3 regions of the Comamonas fluminis genome follow, and region 3 is predicted to be linked to each of the others. Evidence: predicted binding sites of a transcription regulator. Region 3 holds the regulator's gene; each other region holds the start of a gene.
What was found. Region 3 encodes HrcA, which represses chaperone genes, less so after heat shock. Its sites were predicted from a motif close to TTAGCACTCNNNNNNNNNGAGTGCTAA; they were not measured.

Region 1 (10,174 bases), 220 kb from region 3:
CACGCATCAAGCCTTGTATCGCGGGAGGAAGCTGTACAGCACCCTCATCAATGGCCGCTGCTGCGTGGCGCTCTTCATCATCCTTCATGCGCTCCACCACGGCGCGCGAGGCTTCATCCTCTTCGGGCAGGCGGCCCAGATGGCTGGCCAGGTGGGCTGAAACCTGATTCTCGGTTTCCACGACAAAGCCCAGACTTGCCGCATCACTGACCTTGGCTGCAATCGTGCCAATGGCAAAAGCACCGGCAAACCACAGCGGGTTCAGCAGCGACGGGCGATCCCCCAGCGCATGCAGACGTTCACGAGTCCAGGCCAGGTGATCCATTTCCTCGCGTGCGGCATGCAACAGATGCTCGCGCAACTCTGCATCCTTGGTCACCATGGCCTGAGCGTTGTATAAAGCCTGCGCGCAGACTTCTCCCACATGGTTGACGCGCATCAATGCGCCAGACAGGCGGCGCTGATTCTCATCGAGACTGGCCTCGGCAATCCCGGAGGCCGGGGAGCGCTCGGCCGCAGGAGGGTCAGCAAACAGGGTGCGAAGGGCTGCATCTGCAGCAGTCAGAAATTTATCCATGGCTCTTGAAACAACACGGTGCGGCACATGCATCGTGCCAATGTGCATAAGGTACACCAGAGTGCTTCACCCGCAACTTGCGCTGGGGCAATGCCAAGGTGGAACCCTTAAGTGCCGCACCTAATAGCGCGTCAGAGTTGTTTGTTGCGGTAGTGCAACGAAAATCGCCGGAATCCGCCGGTTTTGGGTGAATTCCTTTGCGCTGCTGCCGGGGGTCTGGTGCAATAGACCCAACTTCCCCACCAGGAGGTTGGCGCGGGAAACCGGTGGAGCTCGAGGCTCAAGTCTCTCTCCCATAGAACCGGCGCCCTTCTAAACCTTGGAGTAACTCGTAATGAAAAAATCTCTGATCGCCCTGGCAGTGCTGGCCGCTTCCGGCGCCGCAATGGCTCAATCTTCCGTGACCATGTTTGGTGTGGTCGACACTGGCGTTGCCTACCTGAAGGGTACTGGCGATGGCAGCACTAAGAACTACGGCCTGTCCACAGGCGGCAACGCTTCTTCTCGTCTGGGCTTCCGCGGCGTGGAAGATCTGGGTGGCGGTCTGAAGGCTGGTTTCTGGCTGGAATCCGGCTTCAACAGCGATACCGGTAACGGTGCTGCTGCTGGCGCTTCTGGCAATGGTCTGGAATTTGCTCGTCGCTCCACTGTGAGCCTGATGGGTAACTTCGGTGAAGTGCGCCTGGGTCGTGATGAAACCGCTGCTTACAACAAGCTGTCGGCTTACTCCAACTTCAGCGTGATCGGCGTTGGCGGCTTCCGCGGCTGGAACAGCACTGTTGGTGACGGCATCCGTCAAAACAACATGATCGCTTACTTCACGCCTAACTTCTCTGGCTTCACAGCTGGCGTGAACTACGCTTTCGGTGAATCCACTCAAGGTGGCGCTTACAACCGTTACGTTGGTGGCTTTGCTGCTTACAACAATGGTCCTCTGAGCGTCACAATCGGTGCTGATCACAAGAACGGCGCTTCGCTGGCTCAAGCCGGTTTTGCTAACAGCACTGTGGAAACCTACGGTCTGGGTGCCTCCTACGACTTTGGCGTTGCCAAGGTGAACGGTCTGGTGCTGCAAGCCAAGGAAAAGGGTCAAGCAGTGAACACCAAGCAAACCAGCTACGCTTTGGGTGTTTCCGCTCCTGTGGGTGGCGTGGGTGAAGTGAAGGCTCAGTACGCTCTGTACGACGGCAAGAATGGTGCTGCTCAAGGTGATGGCAAGGCTCATCAACTGAGCCTGGGTTATGTGCACAACCTGTCCAAGCGCACTGCTCTGTACGGTACATACTCGTACATGAAGAACAAGGATGGCCGTGCTATGACCCTGATCAACAGCGGTGCAGGCGGCTACACTACTGGCGTGAACGGCAACAACCACGGTATCCAAGTGGGTCTGCGTCACGCTTTCTAATCAGTTGCTGGCATAAGCCAGTAATTGCTTAAAGCTTAAAAGGCCTGTCGAAAGACAGGCCTTTTCTATTTTTGCGGATAAAACTGAAAGGGTGATTACTGAGAGGGTAAATCCGCGAGGGAAAGGCCTGTGTTGTGCTTGCGCCAATCGTTACGCAATGTGTGGATGGATTTTTAGAATGAAATTTCCACCAACTGTTTGTGAACTAAGAGAGAGGCAACACAATGACAACTTCATTTGTGAAAAAGACGCTGGCTTTGGCTGTATTGGGTGCCTTGGGAGGCATGGCTTATGCGCAAAGTAGTGTGCAGCTTTATGGCATTGTGGATGCAGCCATTCGCCATACAACCAATGAGGGGGCTGATAAGAGTGGCGTGACTAGAATGATTGGTGGCGGTATGTCTCAGAGCCGCTGGGGTATCAATGTTACAGAAGACCTAGGTGGCGGCCTTTCTGCTATTGCGAACCTAGAGAACCGCTTTTTGACTGACTCTGGCTCGGGGGCTTCCTCAAATTATTTTCAGCAGTCCTGGGTAGGACTGCGTAGTAAGAGCTTTGGTCAGATCACCATGGGGCGCCAATACAATATGTTGTTTGACTTGGTGACCTCCACATATTCATCCTTCCCATATTCCCCTTATATGGAGGCGTACAAGCCTGAAATTGGGATGTCGATGGGGGCTCGTGCAGACAATATGTTGAAGTATGTTGCGGAGTTTGGTCCAGTGCGTGGGGCATTGCAATATTCTTTTGATGAGAAAAATACAGGAGCTAATTTCTCTCCGACAAATGCCGCAATGAAGACAGCAGGTGGTTATCTGCGCTATTCGCAGAGTGGAATTTCAGCAGGGCTTGGTTACTTGGGAACCACTTTGCCAATGGGTACCAAGGTTGATGCTTGGACTTTGGGTGGTTCTTATCGTACTGGAGGCCTTTATTTCAATCTTGGCTATGCACAAAATAAGCGCAAGGATGTAAAGGGTGCCACTGATATTGCAGTTCTGACCTCAATGTGGCAAGGTACTGCAGGTGTTTATGCTGCTGCAAATGGTGCTTTTAGTGCCGGTGATGCAAATAAACGTGAGATGTTTAAGATCGGTGTGGGTTATCAAATTACGCCGCAAGTCAATGCAGGTGTTCATTACTTCCATGCTAAGCAGTCGGGTTCGGCTAGCGGGGCCTATAACGGTAAAGCAGATTTTGTGGTTGCTGTTGTTGACTATGCTTTCTCTAAGAGGACAGATGCCTATTTCGGTGTAGACCATACAAAGGTCAGCGGAGGCAGCAAGATGTTTGTGGATGGCAATGGAGCAACAAAGCGCACAGGTATTACAGTTGGCCTACGCCACCGTTTCTGATGGTGTTGAATTAATCTAAAAATACCCGGTCAGTGTAAACTGGCCGGGTATTTTTCAATCAGGGACCAAACAAAAAGGCCGCATTCGCGGCCTTTTTGTTTTTGAGCAGAACCGGGTGAATGAAGCACCCGGTCAGCAGCCTGGCAATTACATGCCCATGCCGCCCATGCCACCCATGCCGCCCATGCCACCCATGTCAGGGGCACCAGCGCCTTCAGCCTTGGGGGCGTCAGCGATCATGCACTCGGTGGTCAGCAGCAGGGAAGCCACGGAAGCGGCGTTCTGCAGAGCAGTACGAGTTACCTTGGTGGGGTCCAGGATACCCATTTCCAGCATGTCGCCGTAGGTGTCGTTGGCGGCGTTGAAGCCGAAGTTGCCGTTGCCCTTCAGGACGGAGTCCACCACCACGGAGGGCTCGCCACCGGCGTTGGCCACGATTTCGCGCAGAGGAGCTTCCACGGCCTTCAGCACCAGCTTGATGCCAGCGTCTTGCTCGGCATTGCCGGTCGCCAGAGCGCCCACAGCTTGCTTGGCGCGCAGCAGAGCCACGCCGCCACCGGCCACGATGCCTTCTTCCACAGCAGCGCGGGTAGCGTGCAGGGCGTCTTCAACGCGGGCCTTCTTTTCCTTCATTTCGACTTCGGTGGCAGCGCCAACCTTGATCACGGCAACACCGCCGGCCAGCTTGGCCACGCGTTCTTGCAGTTTTTCGCGGTCGTAGTCGGAAGTGGCTTCTTCGATCTGGATGCGGATTTGCTTGACGCGGGCTTCGATTTCGTCAGCCTGGCCAGCACCGTCGATGATGGTGGTGTTTTCCTTGCCGATTTCGACGCGCTGAGCCTGGCCCAGGTCTTCCAGAGTCACCTTGTCCAGCGACAGGCCCACTTCTTCAGCGATGACCTTGCCGCCAGTCAGGATGGCGATGTCTTCCAGCATGGCCTTGCGGCGGTCGCCGAAGCCAGGAGCCTTCACAGCCACAACCTTCAGGATGCCGCGGATGGTGTTGACCACCAGCGTAGCCAGGGCTTCGCCTTCGACGTCTTCAGCAATGATCAGCAGAGGACGGCCAGCCTTTGCAACGGCTTCCAGGGTAGGCAGCAGGTCGCGGATGTTGCTGATCTTCTTGTCGAACAGCAGCACGAAGGGGTTGTCCAGAATCGCGGATTGCTTTTCGGGGTTGTTGATGAAGTAGGGCGACAGGTAGCCACGGTCGAATTGCATGCCTTCGACGACATCCAGTTCGTTGGCCAGGGACTTGCCTTCTTCAACAGTGATCACGCCTTCCTTGCCGACCTTGTCCATGGCTTGAGCGATGATTTCGCCCACGTCAGCGTCGGAGTTAGCGGAGATCGTGCCCACTTGAGCGATTTCCTTGGAAGTGGTGGTGGCCTTGGATTGCTTCTTCAGCTCTTCCACCAGGGCAGCGACAGCCTTGTCGATACCACGCTTCAGGTCCATGGGGTTCAGACCAGCGGCCACGTACTTGGAGCCTTCGCGCACGATGGCTTGTGCCAGCACGGTAGCAGTCGTGGTGCCGTCACCGGCGATGTCGTTGGTCTTGGAGGCCACTTCCTTCACGAGCTGGGCGCCCATGTTCTGCAGCTTGTCCTTGAGTTCGATTTCCTTGGCCACGGACACACCGTCCTTGGTCACGGTAGGGGCGCCGAACGAGCGCTCCAGCACCACGTTACGACCCTTGGGGCCCAGGGTAACCTTGACTGCGTTAGCCAGAATGTTCACGCCTTCAACCATGCGTGCACGTGCTTCACCGCCGAAAACTACGTCTTTTGCTGCCATTTGTGGCTCCTAAAGATTTGGATCAATTTGCCTGCCAGCCCTTATCTAATAAGCGCTGGCAGCTATGAAATTCGATGTTTGAAAGGGGTAATTCGCGCAGCGAATTACTTCTCGACGACTGCGAACAGGTCGTCTTCCTTCATGACCAGCAGCTCGTCGCCGTTGATCTTCACGGCTTGGCCGGAGTACTTGCCGAACAGAACGCGGTCACCGACCTTCACGTTCAGAGCGATTTGTTCGCCCTTGTCATTGCGCTTGCCGGGGCCCACAGCCAGCACTTCGCCCTGGTCAGGCTTCTCGGTGGCAGCATCAGGGAGCACGATGCCCGAGGCTGTCTTGGTTTCGTTTTCGAGGCGCTTGACGATCACGCGATCGTGCAGGGGACGCAGGTTCATACCAACTCCTAAATACATCAACAAAGTTGAAACAAGACTTGCCAGCCATCCTGGCCGACATTCGGAATATCTAGGGTCAAGCTGTTAGCACTCAACCCCTTCGAGTGCTAATAATAAGGCAATTTCCCGCGCTTTCAAGACCTCGCTCCAGCCGATTGCAGGGGCAATCCGTCAGGACGCAGGGTTTGTTCTGAGCTATCTGTAACGCGAATTTACAAATAGGCCTGGCTTTTGCTCTGCCAGAGCATGCCTCCAGAAACCATGATTGCCCCGGCGCAGCGCGCCCGTGAACTGCTACAGACAGACGCCTTCATTCCTCATATGCGCCGAGTGGGGCGCTGCGAGAGCTCGCTGCGCGAGCTGAACCTGATGTGGCGGCTCATAGAGTCCTCCGCCAAGATGAATTGCCCGCAGGAGGCACAGGCCTTGCTGCCCATGATGGCCGCCACGCGTGGCGGCTTCGAGAGGCTGGAGCAGGACCTGGTGCAATCCATGGTGGCACAGGCGGTGGCGGGCGTTACGGCAGGACAGGCCAGCCAGGCGCAGCATTTGATGGATACGCTGGTGCGTAATCTTTACGAGCGCACTGCCGATGTGGGGTTTCTGGCGACCGATGCCGTGCTGTGCCGTTTCCTGGCGGGGCTGGATGGCGATAAGGCAGCGGTCACGCAGCGCCTGCGCGCCTATCGCAGCAAATACACGGTGTATGAGGATATTTTGCTGCTGGATACCGAAGGCCGGGTGCAGGCGCGCGCTCAAGAAGACGAGAGCAGGCAGGGCGCAGATCAGCCATGTCAGGATTCGCTGATTGCCACTGCCCTGCAAAGCCAGGGCTTTGTGCAGCGTTTTGGTGCCACTGACTTACTGCAGGGGCATCGCAATGGGCTGATCTATGCCCAGCGCATGCTGCACCCGGTCAGTCGGCGGCCCATGGGTGTGCTGTGTCTGTGCTTTGACTTTGAAGGCGAGATGCAAGGCATCTGGAGTGGGCGCGAGCAGGCGGACAGCAGCAGTGCGCAGGGGGCGCAGACCCGTATTGCTCTGCTACTGGATGGCCAGGGAATGGTTCTGGCCAGCAGCGATGTGCACTGGATTGGTGTGGGTGCGAAGCTGCGACCTCACCGCGATGGTGCGGGTGTGCTGTATGTTCATGGCGGTCGCACTTATCTGGTGCAGTCAGCGGCTTCGGCGGGCTATCAGGGCTATATGGGGCCACAGGGCTGGCGGGCGCAGATCATGACGCCACTGGAGCTGGCCTTCGGGCTTCAGCCGCAAGCGGGCATGGAGGGGCTGGATGCTGCCGTGGCGCAGGGCTTGCTGGCACATGCACACCGCTTTTGCCCGCCTTTGCATGCCATTCACAGCGCGGCGGACACCATACGTCGCGTGGTCTGGAACGGGCGTGTCATGACCGCTGGCAAGCAGCTGGACAACACCCGGCTTCAGGCCATGTTGGAGCAGATTGGCGAGACCGGGGCGCGAACCAACGAGGTGTTTTCTCAATCCATTGATGCGCTTTACGGCACGGTGCTCAATACCGCATTGAGAGACAACAGCCTGCTGACGAGCCTGCTGGTGGACTTGCTGGACCGTAATCTGTACGAGCGCGCCAACGACTGTCGCTGGTGGGCTTTGACGCCGCAGCTATCGGCGCTGCTGGAGGATCAGGCGCTGGGAGAGGCGAGTGCCAGTCAGGTGGACGAAGTTTGCGAGCTGCTCACCGGCATTCACGCGCTGTACACGGTCTATCAGCAAATCATGGTCTATGACACGCGCGGCAGGGTTGTGGCCTGCAGCCAGCGGGGCCGGGCAGACGCCGAGTTTCAGGACCTTCTGGGCACCGACATAGAAGCGGACAGCCTGCAGCAAGTTCTGGCGCTGGGCGCGTCTCAGGCCTATCACGTCTCGCCATGGCGGCCATGTCTGCAGCATGAAAAGGGCGGCTCAACCTATGTCTATTACGCGCCCATACGCAATGCCGATGGTGTGATGCTGGGCGGCATTGGCCTGGTGTTTCATGCGCAGCGTGAATTCAAAGCCATGCTGGAAGGTGTGATGGGCGTGCAGCAGGAAAGTGCAAGCAGCAGGCGGGTGGCTTATCTGAATCGCTTGGGCGTGGTCATGGCATCTTCTGACGAGGCGCTGCAGCCGGGCATGAAGCTGGAGCTGCCGCCGCAGATGCTGGCCCTGGCGCCGGGCCAGACCATGGCGCGTGCCATGGTGTATCAGGACCAGTACTGCGTGGTGGCGATCACTGCGGGCAGTGGCTACCGGGAATTCAAGCGCAGCGACGGCTACTGTGAAGAGGTTCTCGCGCTGTCTGTTCAGGCGTTTGGTGCCGTGCAGGGTGACGCGCTGGCAGCCGTCTGGCGCCGCAATACGCGGGTGCAAAGCTGCAGCGCTGCACCCGGCCTGGAGATGGCGACCTTTTTTGTGGGGCGTAGCGTGCTGGCGGTCGATGCGGCCTGTGTGCTTGAGGCACAGAGCGCCTCTGCCATTGCTCCTGTATCGGCCGGTCGTTTGCCGTATTGCGTGGGCACGCTGGCACGGCGCAGTCAGGGGGCTGTGGCAGGGTATGTCTGGGTTTTTGATCTGGGGGCGCTGCTGTTTGGCAAGCCCTTGACCCGAACGGCACAAAGCCAGGTGATTGTGCTGGAGCACGAGGGCATCAGGCTGGGCTTGCTGGTCAGCGACCTTGAAGGCGTGGTGCGCTTCGAGAGTGAACAGTTGCGAGTGGCACCCGCTTTGGCGGGCCTGCAAGAGCAGCTAGTGCAGCACCTGATCTATGCCAATGATGGAGGCCTGCTGATACAAGGCCTGAGCGTTGCGGCTTTGGTGCGCGCGGTCAAGGCACCGCTGTAGGCGGTGCTGGCCGCATGCACGGATGCACAGGGCGTCAGCCGCTTATTGCACCGGGAAGGGGTTTTTTTCGTCGCGGGGGGCGTCGAAGTCAATGAACGTTGGCTTCTGGATCTCGTACTGACTGCGATCCTTGCCTTCAATCCATTTGGGCGGCTTGCCACGGCCAGTCCAGGACGCACCACTTTCGGGGTCGTAGTACTTGGCTTCGACCTTTTTCTTTTCCTCAGGCTTCCAGGGGAAGACCTGCTGGACCGTAAATCCAAAAGTGTTGATCAGTTGTTTGATATTGGCCAAAGCCTCTTTGGCTTCGGTGTCACGCACTTCTTCTATGCGCTTGTCCAGCTCGTTCTTGCGAGCCATGAGTTCTTGATAGCTAGGCATCCACGGATTCCCATTGTGTGTGATAGGGCGGCATATGCCGCCTCTGTTCTTGTTTTGGCAAACCCCTCATTTTCACCGAAAGCCGATTTACGGGCCGCCCGGATATTGCATAGGGCACATTTGTTCTGCGCCCATGCATCAGTTTGAAGGGTTTTTTCGGGGAATTGATGCCGTTTTGGCGTTCCAGGCCCGGGTTTCAGGCTTTGGGCTGGGCCAGGGTCTGTAGTGCATCGCCAGTCATGCGGTAGCGAATCCACTCGGTCTGGGGCAGTGCACCCAGACTGTCGTAGAACTTCAGAGATGGCGTGTTCCAGTCCAGGCAGCTCCATTCAAAGCGGCCGCAGTCTTTTTCCAGCGCAATCTGCGCCAGGCGCTGCAGCAGGGCCTTGCCGGCGCCGTGGCCGCGGGCGTCGGGCGTCACGTACAGGTCTTCCAGGTACAGGCCGTGCTGGCCTTGCCAGGTGGAGAAGTTGAAGAAGTACACGGCAAAGCCGACGGCCTTGCCATCCACTTCGCAGATCAGCCCAAAGACGGCTGGATGCTCGCAAAACAGGGTGCGGCGAATATGCTCGGGCGTGGCCTTGGCTTCGTCTTCTGCTTTTTCGTAGATGGCGAGTTCGCGCACAAAGTGCAGGATGAGGGCTATGTCCTGCTCGGTCGCGGGACGAATAATCAGTTGGCTCATGAAATTACCGTAAAAAGTGGCGAAAGCCCTTATTTAATAAGCGCTGTCAGCTATTGTTTTTGAAATTCTGTGCGCTTCAGGCCGGTTGCCGTGCTGGCTCGTGGTGGGCCAGTGTGATGGGCAGGAACTGGCACAGAATCTGGAAGTGGTCTTCAAAGAAGTCGCCTTCCATTTGCGCCAGATCAGCAATCGGCACCCAGCGGGCCAGGGCTGCATCGTCAGCGCCCTGCACCGGCGGCAGGCTGGGTTGCACGCCCAGGTCCAGATAGTGCACATGGGTAATGGTACGCCCGCGCAGGCTGCGATCAGGGTGGTCAAACACTTGAACCGCCTGCAGTGCTGCCAGCAGATCGGCTTCGCTGATGGCGGAACAGGTTTCCTCGCGCAACTCGCGCACGCAGGATTGCCACAGGCTGTCGCGCTGCTCCAGAAAGCCGCCGGGCATGGCCCACAGGCCCTGGCCGGGCGCATGGCCGCGCTGAATCAGCAGCACCTGGTCCTTGCCCTTGGCGTGGCAGCGCAGCAGGGCATCCACCGTGACGAACACGGGCGAGTAAGGCGCTTTGGCCCAGGCTTCCTTGTAGGCCTGCAACATGTGCCATTCTTTTTGCATGCGCACATACAGGGGGGTGTGGGCCCAGTGGCGCAAAAAGGCCAGAGTGCTCGCAGGCATTTGTGTGGAAAGCTTGGTCAGCGCCGCTTCCATGGCTT
Region 2 (10,174 bases), 1.9 Mb from region 3:
TGGGGCTTTGGCCTTTGCTTCCTGTACCTGCGCAATGTGCGAGGCTTCCGATGGAATCACAAGCGTGTTTACCGTGTCTACCGAGAGCTGGAACTGAACCTTCGTATCAAGCCCCGCAAACGGTTGGTGCGAGAAAAACCTGAACCACTGACGGTGCCGGAAACCTGCAACGAAGTCTGGTCGATGGACTTCATGCACGACCAACTTGAGGGCGGGCGCAGCATCCGGCTGCTCAATGTCATCGATGACTTCAACCGCGAGGCGCTAGGGCCCGTCATCAAATCAACCAGATGACAGCTGCAGCCAGATGAATTGTAGAAGTTCAGACTTGATCTGACAGTGGGCCTTGCCAACAGGTGAGGTTTCCCGTTTTGATAAGGGTACGAATCTTTATCAATCCGGGCGCAAAGCGCCCAACGGAGAAACCTCATGAACAGTTTCAACCAAACCATCATCCGGCACAAGGTCGGCCTGCTCAATCTGGCCAGTGAGCTGGGCAACATCTCCAAGGCATGCAAAGTCATGGGCGTCTCCCGTGACACTTTCTATCGCTATCAGCATGCCCACGAAGAAGGTGGCGTAGAGGCCCTGATCCAGATATCTCGGCGCAAGCCCAATCCCAAGAACCGGGTTGATGACGCCGTCGAAACGGCCGTCATTGCCTATGCCCCGGAGCAGCCAGCGCATGGACAGTTACGTGCAAGTAATGAACTACGCCAGCGGGGCATCTTTGTGTCTCCATCCGGTGTGCGCTCCATCTGGATGCGTCATCAACTGGCCAGCTTCAAACAGCGTCTGTCCAACCTGGAGGCTGAGGTCGCCAAGACTGGCGCCGTACTCACTGAATCCCAGGTGACAGCCTTGGAAAGAAAGCGGGAAGATGACCTGGCCTGCGGAGAAATCGAAACCGCTCATCCCGGTTATCTTGGTAGCCAAGACACCTTCTATGTGGGCACGATCAAGGGCGTCGGGCGCATCTACCAGCAAACTTTCGTAGATACCTATTCCAAGTGGGCTGCCGCCAAGTTGTACACCACCAAGACGCCGATCACGGGAGCTGACTTGCTCAATGACCGCGTCCTGCCGTTCCTGGCAGAGCAAGGCATGGGGTTGCTGCGAATCTTGACAGACAGGGGCACAGAGTATTGCGGCAAGGCCGAAACGCACGACTACCAGCTATATCTGGCAATCAACGACATTGAGCACACTAGGACCAAGGTGCGTCACCCGCAAACCAATGGCATCTGTGAGCGGTTCCACAAAACGATCCTGCAAGAGTTCTACCAGGTGGCGTTCAGGCGCAAGATCTATCGATCCATTGACGAGCTGCAGATGGATCTGGACGACTGGATCAATTACTACAACGGCCAGCGTACGCATCAAGGCAAGATGTGCTGTGGCAGGACACCGATGCAAACGCTGATTGATGCAAAGGAGGTCTGGGACGAGAAGGTAAAAGCACTCAATTAATCTGACAGCCGTACCGACCGAAACGGGAGCAACTGTCAGATCAGATCGGAACTTCTACAGCAGCGGCCGTCTTGTCATACCTCGTCGCGATGCACCGATACTGTTTTAACCGGGCAAAGAAGTTCTCAATCAGATGACGCTCTTTGTATATGTGCCGGTCGTGCTCTCTACTTTCTTTGCGACCGTGGCGACTTGGAATGACAGCTTGCTTGCCCTTCTCTAACAGGGGTGCAATTACCCGGTCCTGAGCGTCATAGGCTTTGTCTGCGAGCACAGCATTAGCCTGAATGTCTTTCAAAAGCACATCTGCGCCTTCCAAGTCTGAGGCTTGACCGGGAGTCAAATGAAAGCCAGTTGGGTTGCCCTGCGCATCAACCGTCGCGTGGATCTTGGTACTCAAGCCTCCCCGGCTACGTCCGATGGCATGCTTTTGAATCCCCCTTTTGCGCCAGCGCTGTGCTGATGGGCACGCACGATGGTTGCATCGATCATGGTGTATTCGTTGTCAGCTTGGGCACTGATCGTTTCAAACACACGCTGCCAAATACCAGAACGGCTCCAGCGCATATGCCGTGTATGAATGATACGGAAATCACCAAAGCGCTCAGGCAGATCCCGCCATGCAATGCCAGAGCGATAGCGGTAAAGCACTGCATCTACAAAAAGGCGGTTGTTTTTACCAGGAGCACCGACGTGTCCAGCCCTGCCGGGCAGAAGGTCTTTGATGCAATCCCACTGTGTATCTGTCAAGGCGTATCTACGAGTCACGCTATCAATAACGAAGCAACTATCGAATTCGATGACACGCCCTAGGGCGTGTTCACATTAATAGTTGACTGCTCATGCAGGCGCTGACAATCCAGCGCCTGCATGTACATCTCTCGCTCTCAATTCAAGCGCATCCGCCATCTGTTACCTAAGCCCCGTGGCAGTCGTCGTATCAGCCACTATCGCTTGCTCAATGCGCTGGCTTACATGGCCAGTAACGGCTGTAAATGGCGCGCACTGCCAACTCGATTTGGCCCATGGCATACGATTTACATGCGTCTGTACCGATGGGCGCACAGCGGCGTCCTGGTGGAAGTACTTGCACATTTACAGCAGGACCGACTTAGCCAGTGGTGTGTCCAAGCGTTGAGTCTGGATTCAACCATCGTCAAAGTCCACCCTGATGGCTGCGGGGCTCGCAAAAAAACGGTCCACAAGCCATAGGCAGGAGCCGGGGTGGCTGGAGCAGCAAGATTCACATGGTGGCCGCCAGTTGTCGAGATGCTTTGGTATGGAGCCTGACAGCAGGCCAAGCCGGTGATGGCCCCGAAGGCCGTCACCTCATTGAAGTCATTGGCGTCCAAGACGCACCTGTGTATCTGCTGATGGACAGCGCCTACGGCGGCGGTGACTTGCGAGCTGAGGCACTGGAGCGCAACTTGATACCTGTCGTCCCTGCGCACCCACTGCGCAAACACCCTTGGCAATTGGACAAACGACGATACCGCCAGCGCAATGAGATCGAGCGCTTGTTCCGGCGGATCAAGGCTTACCGGCGCATCTTCACGCGCTATGACAAGCTCGATGTTGTGTACGCGACCTTTATCTCAATGGCTTTGATTTGCGAACACCTGAGGTAATGTGAACACGCCCTAGGCCTTCGGTACTTTTGAAGCGCGTCTCTAACGCTTTCCCAAGGTCTGTACTACCTGCTTGGCAGTCGCTTTGGCCGACCCCGGATTTTGTCCGGTGATGAGGCGGCCATCCGCCACCACATACGAGGTAAATGGCAGCAGAGCTTTTTGATAGTGAGCACCGCGCGCCTTCATTTCTTTCTCTGCGTTATAGGGCATGGACTGTGCCACTCCAGCCAGAATTTCTTCTGCCCACGAAAAACCCGTGACCTGTTTGTCTGCAACCAGCAAAGAGCCATCGCTCAGCCGTGTATTGAGCAGGCCGCAGTAGCCATGGCAGACCGATGCAACGATGCGACCTTGCTCCCAGATGCTGCAAGTGATTCGCTGCAACCCGACACTGCTGGGAAAATCCCACATCACCGCGTGCCCTCCAGTGAAGTAGATGGCATCGAAATCGCTCGCCAGGATATCGGCAGGTGCCGCAGTGTTAGCCAGCAAGGCCATGCGCTCTGGGTCATTGAGCCAGGCTTTGGCCGATGCATCGAAGAGCGGCCATTTGAGGGCGCGCGGCTCTAGCGGTACGGCGCCGCCTAGTTGGCTAACCAATTGCTGCAGGTAGCCTTGCGCAGCAAACACATCCCAGGCATGGGTCAGCTCCGACAACCATAGCCCTGTGGCGTGCGAAGAGTCGTCGTAATGCGCGACATTGGTGACGACGTGCAAGATGCGTGGCGTGCTCATGAAGACTCCTGAGCGATTTGCTTCATGCCCTGTGCGTAGCTGGTGACAGCAAAGCTGGGAAAGCGGCGCTTGAACTTGGACGAATCAAACACATTGTCGTGTGCGTAGCGTGGAAGCAGCTCACGAAGTTCGCGTACGGGTTTGGAGACCCATCCAGCAACAACCATCGCCCAGTGGCTTAGCACTTTGTAGTGCGGCTCAACCCCAAAGGTGGTAGCTGCTAATTTCACAAAAGCCTGATAGGTCAGCCGCTCATCCCAGCAAGGCAAATGCCAGGTCTGACCATACGCATCTTCTGCATTGCCAATGGCGGCCATGGCTCGGCTTGCATCGGGCGTCCAAATCAGGGTACGTAGCTTGTCCTCACGCACCGGAATTTTGGCCTTGTGGCCCGCTTTGAGCGGGTCAATTACCAAGGTATTGGTGATACTTTGAGTGTTTCCGGGGCCATAAAACTCAGGTGCGCGGGCAATGGCGACGGGGATATCGCCGCGTTGCATCTCCGCGAGCACTATCTCCGCCATCAAAGCACGCACATGCCCCTTGCGCCCCACAGGGGCAAAATTCGTGTCTTCGGTCTGCCGCTGCGCGCTTTGCGGGTACATGTAGGTGTTGTCAAAGTAGACGAATTTGGCACCTGCTTCCCGCGTGGCATCGAGTGCATTGCGTAGCATGGTAGGAAATTGTCTTTCCCATAACTCGGTGTCTGGTGGCAGACCTGCAGTGAAATACACGACTTCGCTGCCGCGTACTGCATCCAGGGTTTGCACGGCATTCATCAGGTCAGCAGAGACCAATTCATCGCTATTGTTTACCTTACGTGGATTGCGACTTACCAGGCGCAGATTCTGCATGTAGTTACGCTTTAATTCACGCGCTAGTTCCACCGCGATTTGGCCATTGGCCCCTAATATGGCTTGCATATCTTCCCTTGCAGCATCTGATGTGATGAGAGGATACGGAGCTTAAGATTCAAGTTGAGTTGAAGGTCAAGCGATAAGACTAATTTCAGGCCGAAAACAAACTCACTGGTTTTCTACAGTATTTGGCGTCCCCATCGTGGCGACGGGCCTAAGCACTTTTGCTTGCTTTGGTGCATTAATGAGCGGCCGATTTGCGCAAAAGCGAAGATCAGCTTTGGGTCGACACGAGCCTGCCAGGGCACGCTGAAGCGGTCCTTCGAGCCAGTGCGTGGCAAACCGCGCAATCGAGCGGCCGGTCCCGAGGGTGAAGCGGCCGTTCTGGACAAGCAGCCTTCAACGGCTGGTGTTAGCCATTGCTGCCGCTCAAGCACCGAACCGTGAATGGCTCAGATCAGCCTAAAGCAGTTGGCCAGGAAGTGACTGAGATCTAGCAGGTTACGCGCGACCACCATTGTTGCGAACACTTGGGCAATCACTTGCTCACAACGGGTCAGCAGCAGGCTAGGCCCGCCCAAAAGCCCATCAGATACCCCATAGCAGCATGCCCAGCAGAACTCGCATGCTGAGCCAGAGTCGCACAATTTGCTTTCGAGTATGGATATCCAGCTCCTGAGATAGTCAGCTTGAGCCTGGCACAGCCGCGTCACCACGAAGGCAACAATGGGGAGTACGGACAAAACAACTTCACACATTAAGAATTTCCGGTTTTTTTGAGAAATTTGCCTAAAAAATAAGCCGATTTAAACCTTTCAAGCATGCGAAATTTATAAAATATTTAATAAAATCATATAGTTACATAAAGTTTGCGATTTATCAGCAGTACAAAACTCAGTGAGAAAAGTACAAAACTGAGTGAGAACCGACAACAATCCCCTCTGTGAAGCACCTACAAAAACCCGGGGAACTTTGTCTTTAGCACTCTCTCTAACAGAGTGCTAACATGAAGATCATGGAAGAAAGGAAACCTGCAATGAAAACTGCCTCCGGCTCCATTGCTACAGCCTTGGCACCCACGAACCCTTGGGCTCTGGTGCCACCGCTGGGCAACCTGGATGCCTATATCTCGGCTGCAAACCGTCTGCCAATGCTCACCCAAGAGGAAGAGCAGGAGTACGCACGCAAGCTCAAAGAACACAATGATCTGGACGCCGCCGGGCGTCTGGTGATGTCTCACCTGCGTCTGGTGGTGTCTATCTCCCGCCAGTACCTGGGCTATGGCCTGCCTCACGGCGACCTGATTCAGGAAGGCAATGTCGGCCTGATGAAGGCTGTCAAACGCTTCGACCCCGACCAAGGCGTGCGTCTGGTGAGCTACGCCATGCACTGGATCAAGGCTGAGATCCACGAATACATTCTGAAGAACTGGCGCATGGTCAAGGTCGCTACGACCAAGGCTCAGCGCAAGCTGTTCTTCAATCTGCGCTCGATGAAGCATGACATGAAGTCCGATGCCGCCATGGCAGACGGCGATGCTGTCATGCGCGAAACACTGACCGCAGGTGAGATTGACGCCATGGCGGCCAAGCTCAACGTCAAGCGCGAAGAAGTCATCGAGATGGAAGCCCGCCTGTCGGGTGGCGATGTGCTGCTGGACCCCTCGCCCAGCGATGACGGTGAGCAGGCCTATGGCCCCATCGCCTATCTGGCCGATGCCAACCACGAACCCACGGCCATGATCGAGTCGCGTCAGCGCGACCATCTGGCGACGGATGGTCTGTCCATGGCTCTGGAAGGTCTGGATGACCGCAGTCGCCGCATCGTGGAAGAGCGCTGGCTCAAGGTCAACGACGATGGTTCGGGCGGCATGACGCTGCACGAGTTGGCTGCCGAGTACGGCGTGAGCGCCGAGCGCATTCGCCAGATCGAAGTGGCCGCCATGAAAAAGATGAAAAAAGCGCTAGCCGAGTTTGCGTAAACGCCAACTTGCGCACCAGCGACTTAAAAGGCTGAAATGCTGAACCTCAAACCCGGATAATTTCCGGGTTTTTTATTTTCTGGCGCTGATGTGGCTCGCACTGGCGCTGATCCCCATACCGATAAGATTCAAGAGACCTGTCATGCCTATTTACAGCGCCCTCACTTCCCTCAAACTCAAAAATCTGTCCCGCCGCAGTCTTGTTGCAGCCGGCGCCGCCCTGATGGCTGCATCGATAGCCCCTGCAGCCATGGCGGCTGACAACTGGCCCGACAAGCCCCTGCACCTGATCGTGGGATTTCCCGCTGGCTCCTCGCCTGATCTGACGGCCCGTGCGCTGGCCGAGCCCCTGGAAAAGAAACTGGGCCAGACCATCATTGTGGAAAACCGCGTGGGTGCTGGCGGCAATATCGCTGGCGAATATGTGGCCAAGGCCGATGGCTACACCTTCAGCGTGATGATCAACGGCAATATGACCATCGCCAAGATGCTCAACCCCGCCGTGCGCTATGACCCTATCAAGGACTTGCAGCCCGTGAGCCTGATTGGCGTGGCCCCGCTGGTGCTGGTGGCACCCGCTTCGGCGCCGCAAGGCAAGGCTTTTATGGATGCCGCCATCAAGGCGGGTGACAAGTGGAGCTATGGCTCGCCCGGCGTGGGCACTGTGGGCCACCTGGGCATGGAACTGCTCAAGAACCGCTCGGCCATCAAGCCCGTGCATGTGCCCTATACCGGCTATCCGCAGGTTTTCAACGGCATTCAGGGCGGCGACCTGCAACTTTCCATGCTGCCCCCCGCTCTGGCCATGGCCCAGATTCAGGCCGGCAAGCTGCACGGCATTGGCGTGACCTCTGCGGCCCGCAGCCCGCTGGCCCCTGGCCTGCCCAGCCTCAAGGACCTGGGCATCCAGAACTTTGACCTGGAAATCTGGAACGCCGTAGCAGCGCCCAAGTCCATGCCCAAGGCCCATGTGGACAAGCTGGCTGCTGCCGTGAGCGAAATCGTGCGCACACCCGAGATGCGCCAGAAGCTGTCCATGCAAGGCTGGCAAGCCGTGGGCAGCTCGCCCGAAGGTCTGCGCAACCGCATCCAGCAGGATGTGAAGGCGCTGGGCACCATTATTCGTGAGCAGCACATCAAGGCGCAGTAACTGACGCCCCCTGAGCCGCTTTGCGGCTTCCCCCTCTCTCGATGCGTTGCATCGGGAGGGGGACGACAGCTTCGCTGCGCGGCGGCGCTTGCTCGCTGTCTATCCGATGGGGCATGCTCCTTTTGGCTGCTGCAGCCTCCCTTGAGCCCCTTTGGGTATCAGCTGGTGCTACTGCGGCGTCCGCTATCATGCGCCCGACTGGCATGCGTTTACGCTATGCCTTTCGGGCGCATTGCTTTGTCTGGCTGCGTCAATGTTTACGGAGCCTTCATGGACGCTGGAACCTGGTTTACTCAGCTCAACGCCTGGCAGGTCATGGCATTGGGTCTGGTCTTTTTTGGCGGTATCTATGTGCTGGGCGCGCTGGCCATGCTGGGGCTGACGCGCACCCTGGCCGCTGCAGGCATTGGCAAGCCGCTGGATACGCGCCCGCTCAAGCCCGACCAGTTGCAGCGTGAGTGGCGCCAGTCCTTTCATTCGATTCTGGTGTTCGGTCTGGGCATGATCGTGCCCTGGGGCTTTTTGCAGCTGGGCTGGGCCCACCTCACGCCCAATGCCAGCGCGGGCCGTATCGCGCTGGAAATCATCGCCCTGCTGATCTGGAACGATGTGCACTTCTGGATCAACCACCGCCTGCTGCATACGCGCCGTCTAGTGCGCTATCACGGCGACCATCACCGCTCCGTAGTCACCACGCCCTGGTCCACCTACAGCTTTCACCCCATTGAGGCGCTGATGCTGGGCAACATCATCCTGCTGCCCATGGTGGTGCATGACTTTTACTTCTGGTCGCTGGCCTCCGTGCCGGTGCTGAGCCTGATGCTCAACCTGATTGGGCACTCCAACTGGGACTTTTTCCCCAAGGTTTCAGACACCCACCCGCTGGCTGCCAGCCGTCGCCACCATTTGCACCATGCACGCCCTGCGGGCAACTATGGCTTTGCGCTGGCCTTTATGGACCAGATCATGGGCACCAAGGTCAAGACCTCCTCCACGCAGCCCTCCAGCCACTGAATGAGCAAGCACCCGAGTCAGCGCTTCTTGCCCACGCTGCGCCATTGGCGCGACTGGCAATCGGTGTTCTATATGGTGATCCTGCCGCTTATCGTCTGGTGGCAGTGGACGCATGGCTTCAGCTTCATTTTGTATAGCATTGAGCTGTTTCTGACACTAGGCGTGGGCGTGATTCACCACAACCACACCCATGTTCGCATGTGGTGGGGCCGCTGGACCAATCGCGCCACCGACTACTGGCTGACGCTGCTGCAGGGCCATCCCACTTTTGTGTTCTGGCCCGCCCATGTGGCCAATCATCACCGCTTTCGCCACGGCCCGCGCGACATCGCACGCACCTACCGGCCTGAGTTTGGCGGCGATACCAACCACCTCTGGGGCTATCTGATTCACCCGGTTCAGGCGGGCTTGAAGCTCTATCCGCTGTTCTTTCGCTGGCTGAACAACCTGCGCATTCACTGGCCCGGCGCCTTTCGCTACTGCATGGGGCAGTACGCGCTGTGGCTGGGTAGCTGGGGCTTTTTTCTGTGGCTGGACTGGCAAAAAGCGCTGATCTTCATCATCGTGCCGCAACTGCACGGCCTGCACTGGCTGCTGGCCACCAACTACCTGCAGCACGCCCATGCCGATGGCCGGCCGCTGACCAGAGCGCAACGCAATACCCCGGGTATCGAGTTGAACTACGCCCGCAACTTCGAGGGGCTGGTCAACCCGCTTCTTTTTAATATTGGCCTGCACACCGCGCACCATGAGTGCCCGCATGCGCACTGGTCCGAGCTGACAAACTTGCATGCTCAGACCTATCGCCAGCGAGTCACTCCCGCCCTCAATGAAGGCGGACTGCTGCCTTATATGGGGCGCGTGTTTGTATTGGGTCTGGTCTGGCCCGCGGCAAGAACCCAGCCGCAGATGCCGCCAGATGCTGTGAAATAGAAATTACTCCTGAGAACATATGCCTGTTGCCTATTCAAACGTCTATCTGCAATCCGCTGGCATGTTTCTGCCCGGCGCTCCCGTGGACAACGCTGGTATGGATGCATATGTCGCGCCGCTGAATCGCATCTCCGAGCGCATCAAGCGCCGCATCCTGGCCGAGAACGGCATCCAGACACGCCACTACGCCATTGACGGCGAAGGCCAGACCGTCTTCAGCAATACGCAGATGGCCAAGGGTGCTATCGAAGACACGCTGGCGCAGGCGGGCAAGACGCTGGCCGACATTGGCTATCTGTCCAGCGGCTCGTCGGGTGGTGATTCGCTCATGCCCGGCTTTGCCAGCATGATTCAGGGCGAGATGGCCGCGCCGCCCATGGAGACACTGTCTGTGCACGGCGTC
Region 3 (10,174 bases):
CGATGGCGTGCGTCTGATGCGCCAATAAAAAAGTGAGCTGCCTGCGCATGATGAATATGATTCCTCATACGCTTTCTCACTCAAACCAATGCATGGCAGGCGCAAGCAGCTATGCATTCATGAGCAATCACCACCCCAGCCCCCATGCCTGAAGCCGCAAGCCGCAAGCCGCCCAAACTGCGCTACAGCTGGTTGCTGCTCAGTGCTTTCCTGCTGACGCTGGTCTATGCCCTCAGCGCCCCCGGTCAGCTCACACGCTTCAATAGCGCAATACAGGACGCCTCGGCCTGGCTGCACCAGCGCGCAGCCTCGCCGGATGTCGTCATCGTCGCCATTGACGATCACAGCATCGAATCCATTGGCCGCTGGCCCTGGCGCCGCGCTCTGCATGCGGCTGTCATCGAACGCATCTCCGCTGGTCAGCCACGCGCCATTGGCATGGACATTGTCTTCAGCGAAGAAGACCTGGACTACCCCGGCGATGACCTGCTGCTGCAGCCCGCACTGCAAAGGAATGGCCACACCGTTTTGCCCATCACGCGCAGCGCACAAACCCAGATCAACGAGCCCCTGTCCAGCCTGCGCAGCGCCGCTATTGCACTCGGGCATACACAGATGCCCGTGGATGCCGATGGCGTGGTGCGCCGCTTCAACGCCATTGAAGGCCCCAAGGAATCGCCCCAGTGGCATATGGCGCTGAGCCTGCACTGCGTAGGCCAGACGGGCAAGCCATGCCAGCCAGCGCAGGCACCTGCAGATGCACCCAGCGCCTCCTGGCTGCAATTGCAGCCTCAGGTCATTGCCTTTGCCGCGCCTCAGCAGGGCAACACGCCATTTGCCACGTACTCGTATATCGATGTGCTGCGCGGCGATATTCCTGCTGCTGCATTTCGCGGCAAATATGTGCTGATAGGCGCCACCGCCGCAGGGCTTGGCGAGAAATTCACCGCCCCCGTCGGCTTTGGCGCCAGACTGATCTCGAATGTGGAAATGCTGGCCCATGTGCTCAGCGGCATTCAGCAAGACCTGCACCTGGAGCCGGCGTCTCCCGAACTCAACCGCGCCCTCAATCTCATCGCCGTGCTGCTGGCCTTGCTGGCACTGGCCAGGTTTGGCCCTTCTGGCGGGCTGCTGGCCTGTGCCGGGCTGGCAATCCTTGCACTTCTGACAGCCGGGCTGGCGCCGCGCTGGGGTCACATACAGACCGCACCCGCAGCGGCTTTGCTAGGCCTAGCCTCTGCCTACCCCCTGTGGAGCTGGCTGCGGCTGCGCTCTGCCACGCAATTTCTGGCACTGGAGCTGCGCGACCTGCAAGGTCAGGGCCTGCCAATCAGCAGCGCCAATGTTCTGACCGGAGATGCACTCGATCAGCGCATTGCTGCCGTGGAACAAGCCTCCCGCCAGTTGCGCTCTCTGCACCATTTCGTCAGTGAAAGCCTGCGCCAGCTCCCATCCGCCACTTTTGTCTGCGACCGAAGCGGCAAAGTGCTGCTGGCCAATACGGCCGCCCACGCCTATGTCGCCAGTCTGGGAATCCAGCTGCAAATGGGTGATGATCTGGTGAGCCTGCTGGCTGGCTTGGGCCAGGCTAATACCCCAGGCCGGCACAGCACCCCATCGACACCTGCAGCCCCGCTGCTGCAGCGCAACGACATGCAGCAGGCATCCCTACCCCGCCAAAGCGAGGGCCGCGATGCCCAGGGCCGCCACCTCATGTTGCTGAGTCAAGCCTTCGAGGCGCCACCCAACTCAGGCTGGCTCATCACCCTTGTAGATATCAGCGATCTGCGCAGCGCCCAGACCCAGCGCGATCAGGCCATGCAATTCATCTCGCATGACATTCGCAGCCCCATCGGCTCCATCATCACCCTGCTGGAAATGCAGCGCGGCAGTCGCGCACCTTCCGCCGACGAGGCATTGTTTGAACGCATCGAAGGCTATGCGCAATCCTCACTGAAGCTGGCAGACGACTTTGTGCATCTGGCCCGCGCGCAGCAGCAAAGCTACCGCAACGAAGCACTGGACCTGGGCCTGCTGGCCGATCAGGCCGTATCAGACAGCTGGACCGCCGCGCAAAAACAGCAAGTACAGCTGATCTTCGAGCTGCCAGAAAACGAAACCATGGTTGCAGGCGACCCCGGCCTGCTCTACCGCGCCGCAGTCAACCTGCTGAGCAATGCCATCAAATACGGCAAGCCCTCAGACACGACCGCCACATCTACCGTGGAGTGCAGCGTGATTGACAGCCATGAATTCTGGGGGCTTGCCATCCTCGATCATGGCCCCGGCATGGATGCGGCCTCACTGGCGCGCCTGAGCCAGCCTTTTGAACGCCTGCAGCAACACCAGCGCATGGATGGTGTGGGCCTCGGCCTGGCATTTGTGCGCACCGTGGCACAACGCCATGGCGGGCAGCTGCAAATCCAGAGCGAGCTGGGCAAAGGCAGCACTTTCACCTTGCTGATTCCCAAGGCCTGACAAGCAGGGGAGCTGATTGCCTCAGCTCAAAACACCCCCATCAGAGCCCAGAAACGAAAAATCCCCAGAACTTTTCAGTTCTGAGGATTGACGTTTTTTGGTGCGGCTGGCAGGAATCGAACCCACGACCCCTTGGTTCGTAGCCAAGTACTCTATCCAGCTGAGCTACAGCCGCAACAGGGTTGTATTCTAGCAGCGTAAAAATGCCCTTCAGACCAAATCTCGAACTTTTTCGCAATCAGGCGAAAAAAAGCGGCTTTCCACAGCCGCTGTGGCTTGGGCTCAGCCTCCCCCCATCACCTGGCCTCGCGCATCAGAAGACGAATCATGCTGAAGCTTGCGATACAAATGCTCCTGAAAGCTCACGGCCCACGAATCTCCGCCCTGCGAACGCAAAACATAAACGCCGCAGTTCGGCATGGGCAAAGCCAGTTGATAGCGCCTGAAAGCAGCCATCGACAAGCTGTCGCGCCAGCCAAAGCCCTGCAGTTGCCAGATCAGCAAGGCAAACCACATTCCATGCCCAAAAATAACCGTGTTGTGTTCAAGTGCAGCAAGCTGACCACGAAACTGATTCACACGAGCCGCGAATTGCTCAAACGACTCAGCGTCTTCGCCATGCTGCACTTGCGGCTCTGCGGCATCCCAATAGGCATCAATCAACGGTTTTCGAAAATCCACCGATGTCCCATTCACCACGCTCGGCGAGAGCGTCACGAACTCATGAAGCACAGGCAGTTCACGTGAACTCAAGCCCCAGCGCTGGCAAAACGGCTGGGCCGTATTCTTTGCCCGTACATAGTTGGATGTAATGACCTGCCGTGGCGTAATCTCCAGCAAACTCGCCAGATCAGCCGCCTGCTGCACACCTGTCTGAGTCAGAGGTATCTGGGCCGGATCATGGGTAATCTCACCCGCATTGGCTGCACTTTGTCCGTGTCGGACGATGTAAATATCAGTCATCAAATCAACATTCCAGCAAAGACGGCCCCAGAGAAAGTCTCTCGAACCCGAGATCAGAATCATGAATGAGACTAATCCATTGCCGGTTTCCCTGTCTGGCAGATCTGTCTGATTTGGAAGTGCTATTTAAGCCCGCACGGTTACACATGGAACCGCACCGGAAAGACTGCTTCGCCTGTTTTCTGAAGCCCTGTCCACCGTCAACGCAAACATTTGCAGAAGGCAATAAAAAACGGGCTACGATTTCTCGTAACCCGTTGATATTATTGGTAGGGCGTGGCGGACTTGAACCGACGACCAAAGGATTATGAGTCCTCTGCTCTAACCAACTGAGCTAACGCCCCAGCACTGACAACAGCTATGGCCGCCATCAGAAAAACTCTGCCATTGTAGGGCCTAACGCTTGTGGCTCAGAGCATTGCTCACCAGTTTGGATGTGATATCGACAATCTGGATCATCTTGTCATAGTGCATGCGCGTGGGGCCAATCACGCCCAGTGTGCCGACGATCTGGCCATCGAGCTCATAGGGGGCGCTGACAACAGACAGGTCTTCAAAGGGCACCGTCTGGCTTTCGCCTCCAATATAGATGCGCACACCGTCAGCCTGGTTGGAAAAATCCAGCAGGCGCAGAATCTGGGTTTTCTGCTCAAACAGATCGAATGCGCGGCGCAGGTTTCCCATATCGCTGGAAAAATCGCTGACAGAGAGTAGATTGCGCTCTCCGGCAATAACCACGTCTTCCTGCTCGTTGCCGCTCATGACTTCTGCACCGACATTGACTGCAGCTTGCATGAGCGAAGCAACTTCACCGCGCAGTTGCTCGACTTCTGTCTTCAAGCGTACACGGACTTCCTCCATAGTCAGCCCCGCATAGTGGCGGTTCAGAAAGTTGGAGGCTTCAATCAGCTGCGAGGCACCGTAATCCACATCGGTAAAGATCACGCGGTTCTGCACATCGCCTTCGGGCGAGACGATGATGACCAGAAAGCGGCGCTCGGACAATCTCACAAACTCGATATGCTTGAAGACGGAGCTGCGGCGCGGCACCATGACCACGCCCACAAACTGGGAGAGGCTGGAGAGCAGATTGGCCGCATTGGCGATGACTTTTTGCGGCTGCTCAGGCACCAGATTCGGCGTTACAAGGTCAGCCCGGTCCACGGTGAGCATGGTGTCCACAAACAGGCGATAGCCTCTGGCTGTGGGCACACGGCCCGCCGAAGTATGTGGACTGATGATCAGCCCCATTTCTTCCAGGTCGGCCATCACATTTCTTATGGTGGCAGGCGACAATTCAAGCCCGGATGCACGTGAGAGTGTGCGCGAGCCGACTGGTTGACCGTCAGCGATATAACGCTCGATCAGCGCTTTGAGCAATAACTTGGCACGTTCGTCGAGCATGATTTCATTTTAATGATGTAATTTCCCAGATGACATCCACGTTTCGCCATATTGCCCTGATCGGTAAGTACCACAGCCCGGCTGCGGCTGCCCCTTCTGCCGAGGCCAGCGCCTCGTTGCAACGTATTGCGGCCCATGTGCGCAGCCTGGGGTGCGAAGTGATTCTGGATACCCAGTCCGCCATCTATTCGGGCATGACGGACTACCCCAGCATGGATGTGGATGGTCTGGGCAAGTATTGCGACCTGGGTCTGGTGGTTGGCGGTGACGGCACCATGCTGGGCGTCAGCCGCCATCTGGCACGCTATGGCACGCCGCTGGTGGGCATCAACCAGGGGCGCCTGGGCTTTGTGACCGATATTGCGCTGGAGGACTTCGAAGCCTCCATCACCTCGATTCTTCAGGGCGAGTACGAAGAGGATGAGCGCCCGCTGATGCACGCTCGCGTCATGCGCGATGGCGTCTGTGTCTTTGAAGCGCAGGCCATGAATGATGTGGTGGTCAACCGTGGATCGACCTCGGGCATGGTGGAGCTTCGCGTAGAAGTGGGAGGCCAGTTCGTCTCCAACCAGCGCGCTGATGGACTGATTGTGGCCACCCCTACGGGATCGACGGCCTATGCCCTGTCCGCAGGCGGCCCCATGCTGCACCCGTCGATTCCGGCCTGGGTCATGGTACCGATTGCGCCACACAACCTGTCAAACCGCCCCATTGTTCTGTCAGACACTCAGGAAGTGACGATTGAGGTCGTGGGCGGGCGAGGCGATGTCAGTGCCAATTTCGACATGCAGTCGCTGGCATCGCTGCAGCATGGCGACCGCATTTTGGTCAAGCGTGCCGACCATAGCGTGCACTTTCTGCACCCCAAGGGCTGGAACTACTTCGCCACGCTGCGCAAAAAGCTGGGCTGGAACGAGGGAGGCTCCTGATCATGGCCTTGAAGCGCATCGTCCTTCAGGACTTTGTGATCGTCCAGTCACTTGATCTGGACTGGCAGGCGGGCTTCACCGTGCTGACCGGAGAAACCGGCGCGGGCAAATCCATCATGCTGGATGCCCTGCAACTGGTGCTGGGCGCCCGTGCGGACGCTCAAGTCGTGCGTGAGGGTTGTAGCCAAGCCGATATCTGCGCCGAATTTGACTGCCCCGCGCACCTGCAGCCCTGGCTTGAAGAATCTGGCTTTGCGCAAGAGCCTGAGCTGCTGCTGCGCCGGGTCATAGACAGCCAGGGCCGCAGCCGTGCATGGATCAATGGCTCGCCCGCAACGGCCACACAGTTGCGCCATCTGGGTGAACAGCTGATCGATATTCACGGCCAGCACGCATGGCAAAGCCTGACTCGACCGGATTCGGCCCGCGCCATGCTGGATACCTATGGCGGCATCGATACCAGCGCGCTCAAGACTTTGTGGAGCGCCTGGCATGGAGCCAGCCAGATACTGGAGCAAGCCCTTTCCGCCCAGGACAATCTGCAGCGTGAGCGTGAACGACTGCAATGGCAGATTTCCGAACTGGACAAGCTCTCGCCACGCGCTGACGAATGGGATGAACTCAACGCCCAGCACACGCGCCTGTCGCATGCACAGACGCTGATGGATTCCGCCCAGACCTGCCTGCAACTGCTGGAAGATGATGATGCCGGTGCCGCCAACCCCTTGGGCAGAGCGCACCATATGCTCCAAGATCAGGAGCACCTGGAGCCAGAGTTTCAAAACATCGCCGACGTGCTGGGCTCCTGCGTGGCTCAGTTGCATGATGCACGCCACTCTTTGCAGGCCTATCTGCGTCGCGCCGATCTGGACCCGGAACTTCTGACACATCTGGATGAACGCCTGTCGCTATGGATGCAACTGGCACGCCGCTACAAGCGCACCCCAGAGGAACTGCCCGCCTTGCTGGAGGGCTGGAAGCAGGAGCTGCGTCAGCTGGATGCCGCTGTGGATGTGGATAGTCTGCGCGCTGCAGAGCAAGCTGCACACCAGCACTTTCAAACCGAGGCTCGCCAGATTTCGCAGCAACGTGCACTGGCCGCGCCACGCCTTTCCCGGGCCATTACCCAGTCCATGCAGACCCTGGGCATGAAGGGCGGACGCTTTGAGGTTCAGCTGGAGCATGGGCAAAACGCCGGCCCTGCAGGTACAGACAGCATTACGTTTCTGGTCGCCGGTCACACAGGTGCCACACCTAAACCGATCGCCAAGGTGGCGTCTGGTGGCGAGCTATCCCGCATCTCGCTGGCCATTGCCGTAACCACCAGCGAACTGGGCCAGGCGGGCACGCTGATCTTTGACGAGGTGGACTCCGGCGTGGGTGGTGCAGTGGCCGAAACCGTGGGCCGCCTCATGCATTCGCTGGGCGCCTCGCGCCAGGTGCTGGCCGTCACCCACCTGCCGCAGGTTGCCGCTTATGCCGATCAGCATTACCGCGTGACCAAACGCCCCAAATCCAACACCACCATCAGCAGCGTTGACCCCTTGATGGGAGAGGAGCGCGAGATGGAGATGGCCCGCATGCTGGGCGGCGAACACTTATCCGATGCAACGATGGCACATGCCCGAGAAATGCTGGGCATGGCAAGATTGGCATCCAGCCCCAACCCGAATACACCCGGCACCCGGGATAGAAAATCGACAACTGCCACCCGCAAAACTGGCAGCAAAGTCAAAGGAGTGTGAAATCATGTCTATGGAGCTTGTTCTGATCAGTGGCATGTCCGGATCGGGGAAATCCGTTGCACTGCATGCGCTGGAAGACGCAGGCTATTACTGCGTGGACAATCTGCCGCCCGAGTTGCTGCAATCCTTTGTCGAACTCAAGCTCAGCCAGAGCAATGACAAAGTGGCCATTGCCATGGATGCGCGCAGCGCCCAGGGCCTGCCCCAGCTCCCAGACCAGCTCGATCGCCTGCGCAAGCAAGGCATCACCCCCAAGCTGGTGTTTCTCGATGCTGGCACCTCCACGCTGGTGCGGCGCTTTTCTGAAACACGCAGGCGTCACCCGCTGTCTCCCGGTGCTGTAACCGCAGAGCGTCAGGCTCTGGGGCAGGACATCGAGAAAGAACGCGAGCTGCTGGGTTCGCTGCGCGATCAATCCACCGTCATAGATACCAGCGATCTCAAGTCCGCACAGCTGCAAAGCTACATCAAGCAGGCCATCCAAGCCCCTGAAGACCAGATGACGCTGGTGTTCCAGTCCTTTGGCTTCAAGCACCGCATGCCCTCCGACTCCGACTATGTGTTCGATGTCCGCATGCTGCCCAATCCGCACTACGAAAAAGACCTGCGCCCCTTGACGGGCTTGGACGAGCCCGTGGCCAGCTATCTGCAAAAAATGCCTGAAGTGCAGCAGATGCAGCAGGACATTCAGCAATTTCTGGAACGCTGGCTCCCCCTGCTGGCCAAAGACCACCGCAGCTACGTAACGATTGGCATTGGCTGCACAGGCGGGCAGCACCGCTCGGTCTATCTGGTCGAAGCCTTGGCCAAACACTTCGAGAAAAAGTGGCCCACCGTGCGCCGCCACCGCTCTCTGGATTTCCGTGGCCGCTTCCTGCAGGTTTCCCAGGAATTTCTGGCCGTACCTGCCGCCAGCTGATCCATGCCCGGCCTTGCCCCGTCAACCGATGCCCCGCAGGTTCTTCTGCTGGAAGATGACCCTGCCATCGCCCGCACCATCTGCTACGCACTGCAGCGCGAAGGCATTGCTGTGACACACAGCCTGCTGATTGCAGATGCCAGGCAGCAATGGGCGTCCCGCTCATTTGACGCTTTGCTGATGGATGTGGGCCTGCCGGATGGCAATGGACTGGACTGGTGCCGGGAGCTGCGCTCGGGCGGCTCAATTGCACCGGTTCTGGTGCTCAGCGCTCGCAGCGAAGAAATGGACAAGATTCTGGGGCTGGAGTTGGGCGCAGACGACTATCTGACCAAGCCCTTCAGCCCCCGCGAATTGCTGGCCCGCATGCGTGCCCTGCTTCGCAGATCAAGGCAATTTCAGCCCGTAGCGCAGACCCAGCCTGCGCAAGCACTTCAAATAGATGAGCAAGGGCAGCGTGCTTTGATCCATTCTCAGACTCTGGATCTGACCCGACGCGAATTCCAGCTGCTGCAATGCCTGAGCCGCAGCGCTGGGCGCATTCTGAGCCGTGAACATCTGCTGGAGCAGATATGGGGCTTGCACAGCGAAAGCACCGACCGCACGGTGGACACGCATATCAAAACCCTGCGCGCCAAGCTGCGCGAATGCCTGCCCGACCAGGAACTCATCACCACCCACCGTGGCCTGGGCTACAGCCTGAGCCTGCCTGAATAAGCATCATGCGCCTGGGTCTACGCCTGTTTTTCGCCTTCTTCCTGATCAACGGGCTGGCCGCATTTTTCGTGCTGCAGGTCTTCATGGTGGAAGTCAAACCCAGCGTACGCAAGGTGACTGAGGACACACTGGTTGAAACCGCATACGCACTGGCTGCACTGGCCAGCGCCGACATGGCTGGCGGCCAGTTTCAGCCGGGCAAAAGCAGTGCCTTCAGCCAGCAGCTGTCGCATTACACAGACAAACCCATACAGGCGTGGATCTGGGACAGCCGCAAGACACATCTGGACCTGCGCGTGACCGTCACCGATGCACAGGGCAAAGTGCTGTTCGATTCGCAAGGCCGTGACGAAGGTGCCGACTACTCGCGCTGGCGAGATGTTTACCTGACGCTGCGCGGCGAATACGGCGCCCGTACCACCAGAGCTATCAAGGACGACGAATCCAGCAGCGTGATGTATGTCTCGGCCCCTATCTGGGTCAACGGCCAGATTGCGGGCGTGCTGACCACCTCCAAGCCCTCACGGTCGGTACAAAAAATCATCGACAGCGCAGAGCGCAAGATTCTTCGCGGCGGCCTGCTGTTTGTCTTGATCTCTGCAGGAGTGGGCTGCGCCGTAACCTGGTGGTTTGTGGTGCATGTGCGCAGGCTGCGCAACTACGCCCAGCACGTGCAGGCACCCACGCTGCATGAGTCAGCCCATCCAGAGCAGGCTCCGCCGCCGCTGGCCGTTCCCGCCATGCCGGGCGAGCTGGGCGAGCTGGCCCAGGCCATGGACAATATGCGCAAACGTCTGGAAGGCCGTGACTACATCGAAGGCTATGTACGCGCCCTGACCCATGAGCTCAAAAGCCCGGTAGCTGCCATTCGCGGTGCAGCTGAGTTGCTGCTGGAAGATTTGCCCGCCGAAGATCGCCAGATGTTTGCCCAGCAGGTCATGGACCAGAGCCTGCGCCTGCAGAACCTCATCGATCAGTTGCTGCAACTGAGCCGGCTGGAGCAGCGCCAGCAGCTGGAT

Region 1: the regulator HrcA is predicted to act here: its motif matches at 5,620-5,646, upstream of groES (co-chaperone GroES).
Region 2: the regulator HrcA is predicted to act here: its motif matches at 5,672-5,698, upstream of rpoH (RNA polymerase sigma factor RpoH).

What each region holds. Positions count from the first base shown of each region.
Region 1 covers NZ_CP066783.1:721,100-731,273, forward strand. Annotated here, with positions in the region: gene coq7 (2-polyprenyl-3-methyl-6-methoxy-1,4-benzoquinone monooxygenase) at 1-577, opposite strand, end outside; gene JDW18_RS03610 (porin) at 912-1,985, shown strand; gene JDW18_RS03615 (porin) at 2,210-3,343, shown strand; gene groL (chaperonin GroEL) at 3,491-5,140, opposite strand; gene groES (co-chaperone GroES) at 5,245-5,535, opposite strand; gene JDW18_RS03630 (chemotaxis protein CheW) at 5,782-8,397, shown strand; gene JDW18_RS03635 (H-NS histone family protein) at 8,440-8,778, opposite strand; gene JDW18_RS03640 (GNAT family N-acetyltransferase) at 8,975-9,463, opposite strand; gene JDW18_RS03645 (bifunctional nicotinamide-nucleotide adenylyltransferase/Nudix hydroxylase) at 9,540-10,174, opposite strand, start outside.
Region 2 covers NZ_CP066783.1:3,874,626-3,884,799, forward strand. Annotated here, with positions in the region: partial or broken gene JDW18_RS17915 (transposase) at 1-267, shown strand, start outside; gene JDW18_RS17920 (IS481 family transposase) at 430-1,470, shown strand; one part of gene JDW18_RS17925 (IS5 family transposase) at 1,511-1,905, opposite strand; one part of gene JDW18_RS17925 (IS5 family transposase) at 1,905-2,238, opposite strand; one part of gene JDW18_RS17930 (IS5 family transposase) at 2,341-2,656, shown strand; one part of gene JDW18_RS17930 (IS5 family transposase) at 2,656-3,098, shown strand; gene JDW18_RS17935 (type 1 glutamine amidotransferase domain-containing protein) at 3,141-3,836, opposite strand; gene JDW18_RS17940 (NAD-dependent epimerase/dehydratase family protein) at 3,833-4,759, opposite strand; gene rpoH (RNA polymerase sigma factor RpoH) at 5,730-6,674, shown strand; gene JDW18_RS17950 (Bug family tripartite tricarboxylate transporter substrate binding protein) at 6,898-7,824, shown strand; gene JDW18_RS17955 (sterol desaturase family protein) at 8,095-8,838, shown strand; gene JDW18_RS17960 (fatty acid desaturase) at 8,839-9,771, shown strand; gene JDW18_RS17965 (beta-ketoacyl-ACP synthase III) at 9,791-10,174, shown strand, end outside.
Region 3 covers NZ_CP066783.1:940,487-950,660, reverse strand. Annotated here, with positions in the region: gene JDW18_RS04720 (FecR family protein) at 1-28, shown strand, start outside; gene JDW18_RS04715 (CHASE2 domain-containing protein) at 145-2,478, shown strand; tRNA gene JDW18_RS04710 (tRNA-Arg) at 2,577-2,653, opposite strand; gene JDW18_RS04705 (histidine phosphatase family protein) at 2,761-3,504, opposite strand; tRNA gene JDW18_RS04700 (tRNA-Ile) at 3,709-3,785, opposite strand; gene hrcA (heat-inducible transcriptional repressor HrcA) at 3,838-4,845, opposite strand; gene JDW18_RS04690 (NAD kinase) at 4,875-5,774, shown strand; gene recN (DNA repair protein RecN) at 5,777-7,519, shown strand; gene rapZ (RNase adapter RapZ) at 7,524-8,438, shown strand; gene JDW18_RS04675 (winged helix-turn-helix domain-containing protein) at 8,442-9,155, shown strand; gene creC (two-component system sensor histidine kinase CreC) at 9,161-10,174, shown strand, end outside.